2 regions of the Turicibacter bilis genome follow, and region 2 is predicted to be linked to the other one. Evidence: a T-box and tRNA genes for the amino acid it is inferred to sense, from the RefSeq annotation. Region 2 holds a T-box; the other holds one or more tRNA genes.
The links. A T-box is a leader RNA that pairs with one kind of tRNA and senses whether it is charged. The one in region 2 lies ahead of asnS (asparagine--tRNA ligase), so its partner is inferred to be a tRNA-Asn.

Region 1 (7,884 bases), 330 kb from region 2:
ACAGCGAATTCTTTAACTTGAGTGTTAATTAAAGACATTATTATTTCCTCCCTTAAATTATAGTAATCATTACTGATATTGTTATTATATATTTGTTTCCTGATAAAGTCAACAGAAATAACTCAAAAAAATTCTCTTTTTTAAAATATAAATAATCAATACAATTGTATGAAATACTTCAAATGAAATTTTCCTCCCAACACATTTATGTGACCATATACTATTTATTCTCTTATTTATGCCGATCCTATTTCTTTAAAAAAGTACAGCATTATCATTTCCATTACACTTCTTTATTAATCTTTAAATCCCCCTATATATAATTAATTTGATTTATTAATCACTGACTTCGACTCTCTACTCTATCCATACCTTAAAGGCATTACATCTCAATTTCATTCCCTAGTAGTAGAAAACCTTTACTTCGCAAGCTAAATGATTCATATTAATACTTATAATCCAAAGTCGGAAATTAAATTGCCATATAAAATCATTCTATCACATAATTTACAAAAAATGGTTTAATCTATATCTTTCATTCAAAACTTTCATAAAATTTTTCATATAAACAATTTACATTACTTAAATTAGCAACCACACTTTTCAACAATAAAAAAGAGGATTTAATCGAATAGCAAGGGTCGATTAAATCCTCAATAATGGATAGACTAAAATCAAGAAGATGATTAATAAAAGAGAGTCTTATTTTTTAAAAATTATACAATAGAATCTCGTATATTTATAATAAAGACCTTTTGCATAAGACTTGTCTAAACTAAAACTATATCACTATTATCTATAATGGTTCTATAATATTTGGTGTGGGTGACTCCCACACCTCTTTTATTTGAAGTAAAAAATAAGTACAAAAAAAAGAGACATTATGTCCCAAATTCTATACCATGTAATTGACCAAAAAAACACGAAAGGATTGGAATAATGTCTCATACTCATTGTATCTCAACTTTACTTGATTTAAAAGATAAAACAATCACTTTTCCAGAAGATTGGATGAAAGAAGTGATGATTAACGTGGTTCGTTCAAAACTTATCTCAGGAATCTTGTCTTTTCAGCCTACCCATTGTTATCAGTGTGGCCATATTTTTGATTCAAACATTATTAAACACGGCTTCAAAACCTCTCGTATTAAGATGATGAAACTCTCTGGCTTTGATACCTATCTCGATTTAAAAAAGCAACGCTATAAATGCCGTCATTGTGATCGTACCTTTACGCTTAAAACCTCTCTCGTAGAATCTAATTGTTACCTTTCTAATCCCCTTAAACAAGCCATTTTCCTAGAGGCTAGCCATAAAAAATCCGAGTCAGATATTGCCCGTGAACTCAACGTATCCCATTCAACGGTCAATTGTTTATAGTATTCTAATAATTAACAGGGATGCATTTGAAAAGTTAACATCTCTTTTGTAAAATTATCCATATCAACTAGAGATATGGAGGAGATAGGAGTGCTAACTTTGGAGAAGAAAGAAAAAATGATTCGTTTATATCTAAAAGGTCTATCTTATACCGACATTGCTAAAGAGATAGGAATGACTCGACAAACGGTTAGTAAATATATTAAGCAATATGAGAAGGATCAACAAGAATTAGAATTAGCTACGACCGCTGAAGAAAAAGAACAGATTATTATCCGTTCATCTGCTAAGCCTAAGTACGATAGTAGTAAACGTCAACGTATTAAATTAACACCTGATGTTGAGTCAATGATTGATTCTTGCTTAGAAGAAAATAAACAAAAGATTCAACAGGGGAAACGGAAACTCATCATGAAAAATACAGATATTTATGAATGGCTGATTTCGAAAAATATTGATATTAGCTATCGTTCAGTTTGTGCTTATGTTTCTAAACAAGCCCAACGTTCAAAAGAGGCATTTATTAGGCAAGTTTATGAGCCTGGACAAGTGGCTGAATTTGATTGGGGAGATGTTACTCTTTATATTGAGGAATTGGGTGCTGAGCGACGATTTAAAATTGGAGTGTTTGACTTAAAATATAGTGATAAGAGATTTGCTTACCTTTATTCACATGAAAATACGGAAGCTTTTCTTGATATTCACACTCGCTTCTTTGAAGAAATCAAAGGGGTTCCGACTGAAATCGTCTATGACAATGCACGTGTTCAAGTGAAACATCTAGCTGGTAGAGAAAAACAACCCACTGAGGTGGTTAAAAAATTAATGAATTATTACGGTTATATTCCCCGATACACCAATCCTTACAGTGGTCATGAAAAAGGTCATGTGGAGCGTTCTGTTGAATTAATTCGACGAAAAGCTTATAGTAAGTCTCACCATTTCAAAACAATTGCAGATGCTGTTACTGCACTTTTAGAAGCAACTCACCGTGAAAATCAAAAAATAAAACAACGAACGAACCAATCTGCAGAAACTGTATTTGCACAAGAACAGAAGAATTTACTTCCATATAGGTTACCCTTGGATACTTATTTAACCTCTACCTATAAAGTGAATAAATATAGTTTTATTCATGTCGATTCCAATTTTTATTCTGTTCCGGATTACTTAGTAGGAAAAGAGGTGACTGTCCGTAAAAACATTAACCAGATTAAAGTTTATTTCGATGATCGATTTTTATTTAAGGCTAACCGATTAATCGGACGTCACCAATATCATATAGATATTCATCACTATTTAGCGACATTAAAAAAGAAGCCCGGGGCAATTGCGCATAGCTTGGCTCTCAAACAAGCTACTCCCTGGCTTCAAAACATATTCCAAACTTATTATAACACAAATCCACGAGACTTTATCTATCTATTAACAATAATTGAGCAGAACTCTCTTGAAACGGTTCAGTTTGCGATTGAATCTTTAAAACGACAAGGGTTACCGATTCAAAATCATCACATCATCAATTACTTATTGAATTTAAACCCTAGTCAGTTCAATACCAAAGATTTAATTGAAGCCCCTATTGAACAAGCTTGTTATCATCAATTATCTGAAATTAGTTCAATGTATAGTCAAGGAGAAAACTCATGGATCAATTAATTAAAACTTACACCAAACATTTACGCTTACCTTATATTCATCAAAATTTGTCTTTTCATTTAGAACAAGCTCGGTTAGAAAATCAATCCTATGAAGAGTTCTTACTGAATCTTTTTCAATATGAGGTTGAACTTAGACAACAGAATGGGGTTAATACGCGTATAAGAGCTGCTAAATTTCCATATCTAAAACATTTAGAGGAATTAGAGGTCGCTGCTTTACCATTAGAGGCTCAAAAACATTATCAAACATTAAAAAGCTTAGAATTTATTGAAAAGAAACAAAATGTCATACTAGCAGGTAACCCTGGAACTGGTAAAAGTCATACGGTCATTGGACTTGGAATTAAAGCCTGTCAAGCTGGATATCATGTGTATTTTGCGCATGTTCCGACTTTAATTATTGAGTTAAAAGAAGCAAAAAATGAACGTGTCCTACAACGTTTAAAAAAGAAGTTTGATAAATATCATCTCGTTATTTTAGATGAGCTTGGTTATATCTCGTTTGATAAAGAAGGCGCAGAGCTGCTCTTTAACTTTATCTCTACTCGATGTGAAAAAGCATCAACAATGTTTACGACTAACTTGCCCTTTTCAAGATGGAATGAAATCTTCCATGATCCGATTATCACAGCGGCCATGGTTGATCGCATTACCCATCAATCTTATGTGATTAACATGAATGGAACAAGCTATCGTCTACAACAATCAAAAAAATTCTTAGAAAATCATGAAAGTTAAAAATTAAATTTCAATTAAGTTAACTTTTCACTTGCAATATACATCAATCGGATCATTCATACATCGTACGAGGAACAACCCCTTCATTTTAACTCTCTTCCAAAGGTGCTTTGTTTTGATGAGTTTAAGTCGGTCAAATCAGCGGAAGGGGCTATGTCATTCATTTTTTGTGATGCTTCTAATGGGAAGTTAATTGATATCGTTGAAGACCGTCGTCTAAGCACTTTAAAACCTTATTTCATGCGATTTTCTAAGGAGGCCCGTGAAGGTGTAACTCACGTTGTTATTGATATGTATGCTCCGTATATGACACTCATTAAAGAGGTGTTTCCCAACGCTAAGATTGTTTTAGATAAGTTTCATGTTGTTCAACTTTTATCTCGCGCCCTTAATAAAACTCGTATTCGTTTCATGAACCAAAACAAAGAGTTCTACAACAAATTCAAACATTACTGGCGCCTCTTATTAAAAGCCCAAGAGGATATCCATTCTACCCACTACTTCTATTCTAACTGTTTCAAAAAGCAGATTTCTCAACAAGAAATCATCGACTTTTTACTCGCTTTAGATCCGGAATTAAAAGCCACTTATGACTTCTATCAAACCATCAAACAGGCCATCAAACTTCGCAACTTTGATGCTTTTCATCATGCCATTCAAAACCCCTCTGACTTACTTTCACCTGAAATGAAAACAGCTTTAAAAACATTAACTAACTACCAAGATTATATCAAAAATACGATTGAAACATCTTATACCAATGGAGTGCTTGAAGGGATTAATAACAAGATTAAAGTGATTAAACGCATGGCCTTTGGATACCGTAGTTTCTATCATTTCAAAGCTAGAATTTTGATTATCCATAAGTACACCTTTGAACAAAAAAATAAAAGGAATCAAACTGCTCAATGAGCAGCTTAATCCCTCACGATTACAGGTATAAAATTTCTTCACCCACACCAGTTGACAAAGAGCCAAAAAAACTTGTAGAATAAACACTTTCAATCAAAGTATTTCTCTACAAGTTTTATAGTACCAAAGAACCTCTATAATTTGATTAGCAACATTCTGTGAAAATATCCATTAAAAAAACCAGTTCTTTAATAACTGGTTTTTTTAATATGCAATGGTATTTTTTCTCTAAAAATAAAAAAAGATAAAACTTTTAAAAATCTTACCTAAGTTTATTAAAGTAAATGGTGCGGGTGACAGGAGTTGAACCTGCACACCAAAGGTACTAGAGCCTAAATCTAGCGCGTCTGCCAATTCCGCCACACCCGCATTTAAAATGGTGTCCTGCAGAGGACTCGAACCTCTGACCCTCTGATTAAAAGTCAGATGCTCTACCAACTGAGCTAGCAGGACTTTTTTATGGTGGAGGATGACGGGCTCGAACCGCCGACCCTCTGCTTGTAAGGCAGATGCTCTCCCAGCTGAGCTAATCCTCCACTTAATGGTGGCTTGGGACGGAATCGAACCGCCGACACAAGGATTTTCAGTCCTTTGCTCTACCGACTGAGCTACCAAGCCTTTTCTAAAATGGCGGTCCAGACGGGAATCGAACCCGCGATCTCCTGCGTGACAGGCAGGCATGTTAACCGCTACACCACTGGACCTTTTGGTTGCGGGGACAGGACTTGAACCTGCGACCTTCGGGTTATGAGCCCGACGAGCTACCAACTGCTCCACCCCGCGATGTTATATTTAAATTTAATATGGCGGAGGAAGAGGGATTCGAACCCCCGCGACGCTTTCACGCCCTGTCGGTTTTCAAGACCGATCCCTTCAGCCGGACTTGGGTATTCCTCCGTATCATGATGCAAACTAACTGGTGGACCCTGTAGGACTCGAACCTACGACCGATCGGTTATGAGCCGATAGCTCTAACCAACTGAGCTAAGGGTCCGGGTCTTTCATGGTAGCGGAGGAGGGACTCGAACCCCCAACCTCACGGGTATGAACCGTACGCTCTAGCCAGTTGAGCTACTCCGCCATTTATTGTTATTTGCTAATATTCAATTGGTGGAGACTAGGGGGATCGAACCCCTGACCTCCTGCGTGCAAGGCAGGCGCTCTCCCAGCTGAGCTAAGTCCCCATGGGTATTCATTTAATGGTCGGGAAGACAGGATTCGAACCTGCGACCCCCTGGTCCCAAACCAGGTGCTCTACCAAGCTGAGCCACTTCCCGAACTTTTATGGCGCGCCCAAGAGGAGTCGAACCCCTAACCTTTTGATCCGTAGTCAAACGCTCTATCCAATTGAGCTATGGGCGCTATTTAGTTGGTGCCTAGGGCCGGAATCGAACCGGCACGGGTGTCACCACCCGCAGGATTTTAAGTCCTGTGCGTCTACCAGTTCCGCCACCCAGGCATTTCATTTATTTCAAGGCACGCGCCTATTTCTTAAAAATGGTGTCCTGCAGAGGACTCGAACCTCTGACCCTCTGATTAAAAGTCAGATGCTCTACCAACTGAGCTAGCAGGACATCATTGGCTGGGCTAGCTGGATTCGAACCAGCGCATGACGGAGTCAAAGTCCGTTGCCTTACCGCTTGGCTATAGCCCATGATTAAAGTGGTGGTGGGGGACGGATTCGAACCGCCGAACTCGGAGAGAGCGGATTTACAGTCCGCCGCGTTTAGCCACTTCGCTACCCCACCAGCTGGTGCCGGAAGCAGGACTTGAACCCGCAACCTACTGATTACAAGTCAGTTGCTCTACCAATTGAGCTATTCCGGCAGTTATTTAATTATGGTGGAGGATGACGGGCTCGAACCGCCGACCCTCTGCTTGTAAGGCAGATGCTCTCCCAGCTGAGCTAATCCTCCACTTAATGGTGACCCGTACGGGATTCGAACCCGTGTATGCATGCGTGAAAGGCATGTGTGTTAAACCGCTTCACCAACGGGCCATTAAGTAATTAATGGCGCCCCAACTAGGACTCGAACCTAGGACCCCTTGATTAACAGTCAAGTGCTCTAACCAACTGAGCTATTGAGGCAGGTTTATTTTGGCCCAGCGACGTCCTACTCTCGCACTTGCGTACTACCCTCGGCGCTAAGGAGCTTAACTTCTGTGTTCGGTATGGGAACAGGTGTGCCCTCCTTGCCATCATCACTAGACCATTGAAAGATGTTGTTAATCTTCCAAAACTAGATATCTTCTTCAGTTTCTTTGGTTAAGTCCTCGATCGATTAGTATCAGTCCGCTCCATGTGTCACCACACTTCCACTCCTGACCTATCAACCTCGTCGTCTTCAAGGGATCTTACTTCTTTCGAATGGGAAATCTCATCTTGAGGGGGGCTTCACGCTTAGATGCTTTCAGCGTTTATCCCGTCCACACGTAGCTACCCAGCTATGCTCCTGGCAGAACAACTGGTACACCAGCGGTGTGTCCATCCCGGTCCTCTCGTACTAAGGACAGCTCCTCTCAAATTTCCTACGCCCACGACGGATAGGGACCGAACTGTCTCACGACGTTCTGAACCCAGCTCGCGTACCGCTTTAATGGGCGAACAGCCCAACCCTTGGGACCGACTACAGCCCCAGGATGCGATGAGCCGACATCGAGGTGCCAAACCTCCCCGTCGATGTGAACTCTTGGGGGAGATCAGCCTGTTATCCCCGGGGTAGCTTTTATCCGTTGAGCGACGGCCCTTCCATTCGGTACCGCCGGATCACTAAGCCCGACTTTCGTCCCTGCTCGACTTGTAGGTCTCGCAGTCAAGCTCCCTTCTGCCTTTACACTCTTCGAATGATTTCCAACCATTCTGAGGGAACCTTTGGGCGCCTCCGTTACTCTTTGGGAGGCGACCGCCCCAGTCAAACTGCCCACCTGACACTGTTCCCTGACCCGATAAGGGCCACGGGTTAGAACCCCAGTGACACAAGGGTAGTATCCCAACAGCGACTCCACCAAGACTGGCGTCCTGGTTTCTTCGTCTCCTACCTATCCTGTACATGTGCCACCAGTGCTCAATATCAAGCTACAGTAAAGCTCCACGGGGTCTTTCCGTCCTGTCGCGGGTAACCTGCATCTTCACAGGTACTATGATTTCACCGAGTCTCTTGTTGAGACAGCGCCCAGATCGTTACGCCTTTCG
Region 2 (7,884 bases):
AACCAACACGTTCTTTATATGATCGATTTGTAAGAAAATATTATGCAATTAATAAAAAGTTAAATAAGGATCAGTACTTAGTGCCATATTTAATGAGTTCACATCCAGGTTGTGATTTACATGGTGCCATTGAATTAGCTGAGTATTTACGTGATATTAATCATCAGCCAGAACAGGTACAAGATTTCTATCCAACACCAGGTACGTTATCCACAACGATGTTCTATACAGGCGTCGATCCTCGTACAATGACACCAGTTTATGTTCCAAAAAATCCTAATGAGAAGGCAATGCAACGTGCCTTAATTCAATATAAAAATCCAAAGAATTATGATTTAGTTTATGAAGCCTTACAAAAAGCCGGACGTTTAGATTTAGTTGGCTATGAACCTGAATGTTTAATTAGACCAGTAAAACCAAAATTACCAGTAAAATCAAGTAAACTAACGACTAAATCAAATCAAAAACAACAAAAAAATTATCAAAAGCCAAGTCATAAAAAGGCTTATGAAGGTGGAAAGAAAAAAAGAAAATCTCGCTAAATTATAAATAACATAAAAGCTTATTAATTTATTAGTTAAAAAACACGTCAATTAAGCCGACGTGTTTTTTTGTCTCTTTTATACTTTAGTAATTGATATACTTTTGGACAAGGATTCTTTATAATGCCCACTATATATGCTATTACACATTTTACAAAATTAAAACTCTCGTTTGCACGAGAGTTTTTAGTATTTTAGAATTCTGCATTTTTAGGTGTACGTGGGAATGGGACTACATCACGGATATTTTCTACTCCTGTGATGTACATGATCATACGTTCAAACCCTAAACCGAATCCAGCATGTTTGACTCCACCATAACGGCGTAAATCTAAATACCAATCTAATTCTTCTTTTGGTACTCCGATTTCGTCCATACGTTGTTCTAGGATTTCTAAACGTTCTTCACGTTGTGAACCACCGATTAATTCACCAACACCTGGTACTAAAAGGTCCATCGCAGCAACAGTTTTTTGATCATCATTTAAACGCATGTAGAAGGCTTTGATATCTTTTGGATAGTCTGTTACGAAAACTGGTGCTTTAAATACTTCATCAGTTAAGTAACGTTCATGTTCTGTTGATAAGTCAATTCCCCAAGATACTGGGTTTTCGAATTTTTTATCAGCTTGTAATAAGATTTCGATTGCTTCTGTATATGGAAGGCGTTTGAAATCAGATGCTGCTACTGCTTTAACACGCTCTAAAACTCCTTTGCTTACGAATTGATCAAAGAATGCCATTTCTTCTGGAGCATGCTCTAATACGTAGTTGATAATATATTTAACCATACCTTCTGCTAAATCCATATCATCTTGTAAGTCAGCAAATGCAATTTCTGGTTCAATCATCCAGAATTCAGCGGCATGGCGTTGAGTATTAGAGTTTTCTGCACGGAATGTTGGTCCGAATGTGTATACATCACGTAAAGCCAATGCGAATGTTTCAGCTTCTAATTGTCCTGATACTGTTAAATTTGTTGATTTAGCGAAGAAGTCTTGTTTGAAATCAACTGCTCCTTCTTCAGTACGTGGAACGTTGTTAAAATCTAATGTTGTCACTTGGAACATTTCTCCCGCACCTTCAGCATCAGATCCCGTGATAATTGGTGTATGAACATAAACGAAATTTTGCTCTTGGAAGTAGCTGTGGATAGCATGAGCAACTAAAGAGCGAACACGGAATACTGCAGCGAATAAGTTTGTGCGTGGGCGTAAGTGTGCAACTTCACGCAAGAATTCACGTGTGTGGCGTTTTGGTTGGATTGGGTAATCTTCAGGACAATCGCCTTCTAAAATTACCTCCTGTGCTTTGATTTCAAATGGTTGTTTAGCATCTGGTGTTGGCACTACTAATCCACGAACTGTGACTGCTGAACCAACACGGAACTTTTGAACTTCTTTAAAGTTTTCTAAGTTTTCCTCATAAACAACTTGGATTGTCTCGAAGAATGAACCATCATTCACCATTAAGAATCCAAATGATTTTTGAGCACGGTTATTACGAACCCATCCGTTTAATTCAACGATTTGGTTAGCATAACGATCTAAGTTTCTAAATAATTGACGTACAACGATTTTTTCCATTAAGAGGTCCTCCTTTTATAATAAATCAATATTTTGTTGCTTGGATATTTCAAAGATATGCACAAATCAAATTAAACTTTAAACTTCTCTAATAAGTATTTTGTCAAGGAAAAACATACATAATCTAGATTGTCTAATGTTTAAATTCCTATAGATGAAATTTCAAATGCTTTTTTTGAATTTGTGGATAAGTTATTGAGAATCACCTCGGGCAACAAAAAAACAGTCTTCGCCCAAAAGGGACGAATGACTGTTGATCCGCGGTACCACCCTAGTTTAAGAACTAATCTGTTCTTACCCTTTACCTTTAACGCAGGATCTACGACTTAGTCTACTCACAATTTTGCTTTCGGTAAGTAACTCCAAGGTGTTCTTCACTTTCAACGCCATATCAGGCTTCCACCGTCCCTGATTCGCTATAACTTAATTAAAAGCTACTCTCCTTTTCAACGTAAGTATTTACTTAATTAAGATATTATACTGTAAGTCATTATTAGTCAATAATTATCCCCAGAATTATCAAAAAATATATTCTGTCATTTTAGTTTAATTTTTTGAAGTAAAAAATATTCTCGTAAATAGAAAAATTATTCTTTTCATAAAAGAGTTGTGCTTTTTTATTTTGTCATATTGTTTCCAAACAAATTGTATCATTTTGTTCTAAATATTTAAAAAATTTTGTGCTAATTCACTTACTACGATATGACTCTTTAACAAATAATTCGTCAACATATACTATGTCTCCTCCATATTCATTACTCCAATAATTTATAAGTAAGGCATACCTAATTATTTCGGGATATTGTTAAAAAAATAGAATTTTGTCGAGTTGTAGACGAATAGGACAATGTTTAATATTTTTTGAATTTTGTCTAATGATATAGATTATTGTTGAATCTTATCTTTGTATAATTTTATCATCATATGAAGTAATTCGTTATAATTTGAGTGTATATAAGGGATTATTTTAAAGTTCATTAATAGGGGAACTTTACTTGTGTTATAATAACTCATTATATTTTGAATAAAAGGAGTTTTTATAATGGGAATTATATTAGCCTCTCAGTCTCCAAGACGAAAAGAATTATTAGAGTTAGCGGGAATTAAACATCGTGTGATTGTGAGCCAAGTGGATGAGATGTTAGATGAGGATTTAGATGTAGCGGGACAAGTTCAAGATCTTGCGATTCAAAAAGCTTGTGCAGTTGCTGAGTTATTTCCTCAAGAGACAATTATCGGTGCTGATACGATTGTTGTATTTGGTGGAAAGATTTTAGGGAAACCTAAAAATGAAGAAGATGCATTTAATATGCTAAAATCATTATCAGGACGTAAACATCAAGTAATGACTGGAGTCAGTATTATTAATAAAGATAAAGAGTTATTAACAAGTTTCGTTAATATTACCGAAGTAGAATTTTATAATGTAACTGATGAATGGATTTTAAATTATATTCAAAGCGGAGAACCTATGGATAAAGCAGGTTCATATGGAATTCAAGGAAAAGGGTTTGAATTAGTTAAATCTATTTCTGGAGATTATTATAGTGTGATGGGATTACCTATTGCTTCATTAAAACGTACATTAACACATTTAGGTTTAATTTAGGAGTCGGATCGATTTGATCCGTTTTTTTTATAGTTAATATATTATTTATTTAATAATAACTTTAATAATAATGTTTGGGGATAGTGGGGATAAGTGTCTGAAAATGTCGGTTTTCCTATGTTTTTGACTGTGTAAATCTTGTGAATAAGTTGTAGATAAGTGTCGATTATTGTCCATATAGGTGTGAATTTGTTGTAGATAGTTGTTTTCATTTGTCGGTTTTTAGTAATCTAAATTTCAGTGATTTTCCCTGTTATATTTTTAAAATTCGTAGATTTATGATGAAAAATAAGAGATTTTTAATAAAAATGGAATGAGGAAATTTCGACATTTTTTTAAAATATAATGATTTTATACATTTTAAGATTATTCAGCAAATTTAGAGTTAAAAAGATAGAAAGTAACTAATTTTTTATATAAGATGTGAATTAATACATATTTTAAAGGAATTTGTTTTAATATCTGGGGGTTAAATTTTAATTGAGAAATTTATATTAAGATAAATTTAATTTAATTCAGATAGCTGGCCATATTCTTTATTAAAGAATATGGATGAATTTTTTTATTTACGACAAAGTTTGATATTATATTATATATTTTTATTTATAATAATAACAATAATAATAAATGTTGTGAATAATGTGGATAAACGTCTGAAAATGTCGATTTTACCATGTTTATACCTGTGTGTATCTTGTGAATAAGTTGTAGATAAGTGTCGATTATTGTCCACAGAGTTGTTTACAGTGTGTAGATAACTTATTTTATTGTCGAAATTTTAGAATAGAAGCAAGCGGAATTATAACACGAAAATAAGATGCATTTTATTTTAATTTTGAGATATTTTTCCTGTATTAGTGCATAAAAAAAGATTAGAGATAAAACTCTCTAATCTTTTTTATTTACCTAAACAGAATTTACTGAAGAGTTCATCTAGTAACGAATCTCCAATTTCTTCTCCTAGAATTTCTCCAAGTGAATACCAGGCATTTTTTATATCGATTTCTACCATATCCACAAGCATTCCCATTTGCATAGCATTGATGGCATCTTCAATTGAAGTAATGGCTTGTTTTAATTTTGCAATATGGCGTGCATTTGATAAGTAAGTCATATCAGATGAACCAATGTCCCCGATTTCAAACATTTTTTTGATACTATTTTCTAAGACTTCGATTCCTTGCTCAAGTACCATTGATGTTTCTACATACGATGGTAATTCAGAACGTTCAATGTTAGTTTCTAAGTCAGTTTTATTTAAGATGATGATACGATTTTTATCGGCAGTTAATTGTAATAATTCACGATCATCAGCAGTTAATGCTTCATTATTATTTAAAACAAGTAAGACTAATTCGGCTTCATTGATTAATTTCTTAGATTTTTCGACACCAATCGCCTCAACGATATCTTTCGTTTCACGAATTCCAGCTGTATCAATTAAGTTTAAGGTTAATCCCCCGATATTGATATATCCTTCTACTGTGTCGCGTGTTGTTCCAGCAATGTTGGTTACGATAGCTTTTTCTTCGCGCATTAATTGATTGAGAAGGCTCGATTTTCCGACGTTAGGACGCCCGATAATTGCAGTTTTAATTCCATCTCGTAGGATTTTCCCTGTTTTAGCTGTGTCGAGTAGTTTTAACATTTTTTCGTGAATCTCGATTGAACGAGGAAGTAAAATGTCATTCGTCATTTCTTCCACATCATCGTACTCTGGATAGTCGATGTTAACTTCGATGTTAGCAACAATATTTAAAATTTCTTCGCGCATTTCTTTGATTAGGCGAGATACACGTCCATCTAATCCATTTAAAGCAAGTGATAAGGATTGTTCACTTTTGGCGTGAATAATGTCCATGATTGATTCAGCTTGTGCTAAGTCGATACGTCCATTTAAGAACGCACGTTTTGTAAATTCTCCTGGTTCAGCGATTCGTGCACCAGCCACCAATAATAATTCAAGAATTTTATTTGTGACTAAGATTCCACCGTGACAGTTAATTTCAACGACGTCTTCGACTGTGAATGTTTTAGGTGCTCGCATAACAGAGACTAATACTTCATCGACTTTTTTATTTGTTTCAGGATCATATATAAAACCATAGTTAATGGTATGGCTCGGTACTGTTGTTAAATCTTTACCACGGAATAGTTTATTAGCAATTGGTAAAGCGTCATCTCCACTAACACGAATAATTGAAATGGCACCTTCACCCATTGCGGTTGCAATTCCCGCAATTGTATCTTGTAACATGTGGACACCTCCATTACAGTTATGTTAATTTTATTTAAATTTTATTCTAGATGTATTTATTTTAACACTTTCTCTAAAAAAACGTCAAAATAGACCTCTTTGGAGGTCTATTTATCGTTTATATTTAATCATAATGTATCGGTTCGGATCGGCACCTTCAGACACGGTCTGGATGTGTTTCCAATCAGATAAAGCTTGATGGATTAATCGGCGATCGTATGCATTCATCGGATCAAGTTTAGCATCGATTTTTGTTTGAGTGACTTCTTTAGCAATTTTGCGTGCGAAGTACTCAATTTTTTGGTTGTGTTGTTGTTTATAGCCGTTAATATCCACAAGTACTTTTAAATGAGATTTGGTATATTGATTCACGACTTGGCTAGTTAAGGTTTGAATGGCTTGAAGTGTTTTTCCTTCACGGCCAATAATCATTCCATTGTTATTGCTGTCTATGTTAAATGTGACAGAATGTTGTGCCGAATCTACTTCGACAGTTCCTTCTAAACATAAATCACTAAGTAGTTGAAGAAGATATTTTTTTCCTTCTTCGATTGGATCAAGATTTAATGTGACCTTTGCTTTAACATAGGCTCCAATTCCGAAGATCCCTTTTTTCTCTTCCAATACATGAATCGTCAAATGTTGTTGGTCGTGATGAAAATGATTCTGTGCTGCCACAATGATATCATCCATAACTTTTCCTTCGAATATTTTGGATTTCATCTAAATCACTTCTTTCTTTGAAATATTTCCGACCAACGTTTGAATCCATGCTATGAATGTCTGCCAGTTTTTATTTCAACAGATGGTCGACACGTCCTAATACAATTGTAATCCTTTTTATTTTGGAATAATATCCATTTTTTTATATAGTTGTTCTAATTTTTCTTTAAAAGTTGCATAGTCTAAATCTTTTACGCCTTTACGAGCGATTACGAAGTAATCATAATCTGGATTCATTTCATGCTTATGTTCAGTTGTGACGTTACGGATGTAGCGTTTGATTTTATTACGTTCAAAGGCTTTTCCGATTTTTTTCCCAACTGAGATTGCAATTCTGAAGTTGTCAGTCTCTTTATTGGCATACTTATATACAATAAAGTAAGGATTCGCTTTTGAACGTCCTCGTTTCATGACTTGTTCAATTTCTTGACTTTTTTTAATTCGATAACTTTTTTGCATGTTCTCACCCGCTATATTTTTTTAGCTAGTAAAAAGACCACTTTAAAGAGTGGTCTTATGCACATAACACTTTTCTACCTTTTTTACGACGACGAGCTAAAACATTGCGTCCTCCTGGTGTTGCCATACGAGCGCGGAAACCATGAGTTTTTGCACGTTTACGTTTGTTTGGTTGCCAAGTACGTTTCATCTATAACACCTCCTAAGAGTTTTATACCATAGCATAGTTCAATATTATAGTGAATCATCACTATAAAGTCAATCATTACTTTTTGGATATATGTGTATCCAAAAGTTATCCATTGTGGATATGTGAATATAGATGAGTTATACACCACTTAACTTTTTTATTCCACAATATTATTCACAATTCGACATGGTGTTTATACCTTACTCTGTGGATATTGGGGATAAATGTGAAAAACGTTGATATTATCAATAAAATTGCTGTGAGTTATCCACTGTCGATTGTCGAAAAGTGTAGGAGTTTGTTAAATGATATCACATATCCACAAGCATGTTTATAACTTTTTGTTGATTTTTTGAACATTGTGGACTTTTTTAATATTTTGTTATGCTATAATGTTGATAGAAGAGACTTTAGGATGAGGTGTATGCGGTGGAAAAATATCAACGAATATGGGATGATGCTATTGATCGATTAAAATCGAATATTTCTCAACAATCTTTTGATATGTTCTTTAGCAC

Region 1: it has a tRNA-Asn gene. The T-box ahead of asnS (asparagine--tRNA ligase) is inferred to sense a tRNA for this amino acid. The anticodon was not compared.

What each region holds. Positions count from the first base shown of each region.
Region 1 covers NZ_CP071249.1:1,564,408-1,572,291, forward strand. The annotation lists gene ahpC (alkyl hydroperoxide reductase subunit C) at 1-38, opposite strand, end outside; gene J0J69_RS07505 (transposase family protein) at 940-1,380, shown strand; gene istA (IS21 family transposase) at 1,456-3,039, shown strand; gene istB (IS21-like element helper ATPase IstB) at 3,027-3,779, shown strand; gene J0J69_RS07520 (ISL3 family transposase) at 3,834-4,691, shown strand; tRNA gene J0J69_RS07525 (tRNA-Leu) at 4,977-5,060, opposite strand; tRNA gene J0J69_RS07530 (tRNA-Lys) at 5,069-5,144, opposite strand; tRNA gene J0J69_RS07535 (tRNA-Val) at 5,152-5,227, opposite strand; tRNA gene J0J69_RS07540 (tRNA-Phe) at 5,234-5,309, opposite strand; tRNA gene J0J69_RS07545 (tRNA-Asp) at 5,320-5,395, opposite strand; tRNA gene J0J69_RS07550 (tRNA-Met) at 5,399-5,474, opposite strand; tRNA gene J0J69_RS07555 (tRNA-Ser) at 5,496-5,588, opposite strand; tRNA gene J0J69_RS07560 (tRNA-Ile) at 5,609-5,685, opposite strand; tRNA gene J0J69_RS07565 (tRNA-Met) at 5,696-5,772, opposite strand; tRNA gene J0J69_RS07570 (tRNA-Ala) at 5,800-5,875, opposite strand; tRNA gene J0J69_RS07575 (tRNA-Pro) at 5,892-5,968, opposite strand; tRNA gene J0J69_RS07580 (tRNA-Arg) at 5,977-6,053, opposite strand; tRNA gene J0J69_RS07585 (tRNA-Leu) at 6,062-6,150, opposite strand; tRNA gene J0J69_RS07590 (tRNA-Lys) at 6,190-6,265, opposite strand; tRNA gene J0J69_RS07595 (tRNA-Gln) at 6,271-6,345, opposite strand; tRNA gene J0J69_RS07600 (tRNA-Tyr) at 6,355-6,439, opposite strand; tRNA gene J0J69_RS07605 (tRNA-Thr) at 6,443-6,518, opposite strand; tRNA gene J0J69_RS07610 (tRNA-Val) at 6,532-6,607, opposite strand; tRNA gene J0J69_RS07615 (tRNA-Glu) at 6,614-6,690, opposite strand; tRNA gene J0J69_RS07620 (tRNA-Asn) at 6,704-6,780, opposite strand; rRNA gene rrf (5S ribosomal RNA) at 6,793-6,901, opposite strand; rRNA gene J0J69_RS07630 (23S ribosomal RNA) at 6,954-7,884, opposite strand, start outside.
Region 2 covers NZ_CP071249.1:1,892,125-1,900,008, reverse strand. The annotation lists gene J0J69_RS09170 (YgiQ family radical SAM protein) at 1-542, shown strand, start outside; gene asnS (asparagine--tRNA ligase) at 737-2,128, opposite strand; T-box leader at 2,364-2,587, opposite strand; gene J0J69_RS09160 (Maf family protein) at 3,171-3,737, shown strand; gene mnmE (tRNA uridine-5-carboxymethylaminomethyl(34) synthesis GTPase MnmE) at 4,636-5,994, opposite strand; gene jag (RNA-binding cell elongation regulator Jag/EloR) at 6,106-6,717, opposite strand; gene rnpA (ribonuclease P protein component) at 6,835-7,176, opposite strand; gene rpmH (50S ribosomal protein L34) at 7,232-7,366, opposite strand; gene dnaA (chromosomal replication initiator protein DnaA) at 7,796-7,884, shown strand, end outside.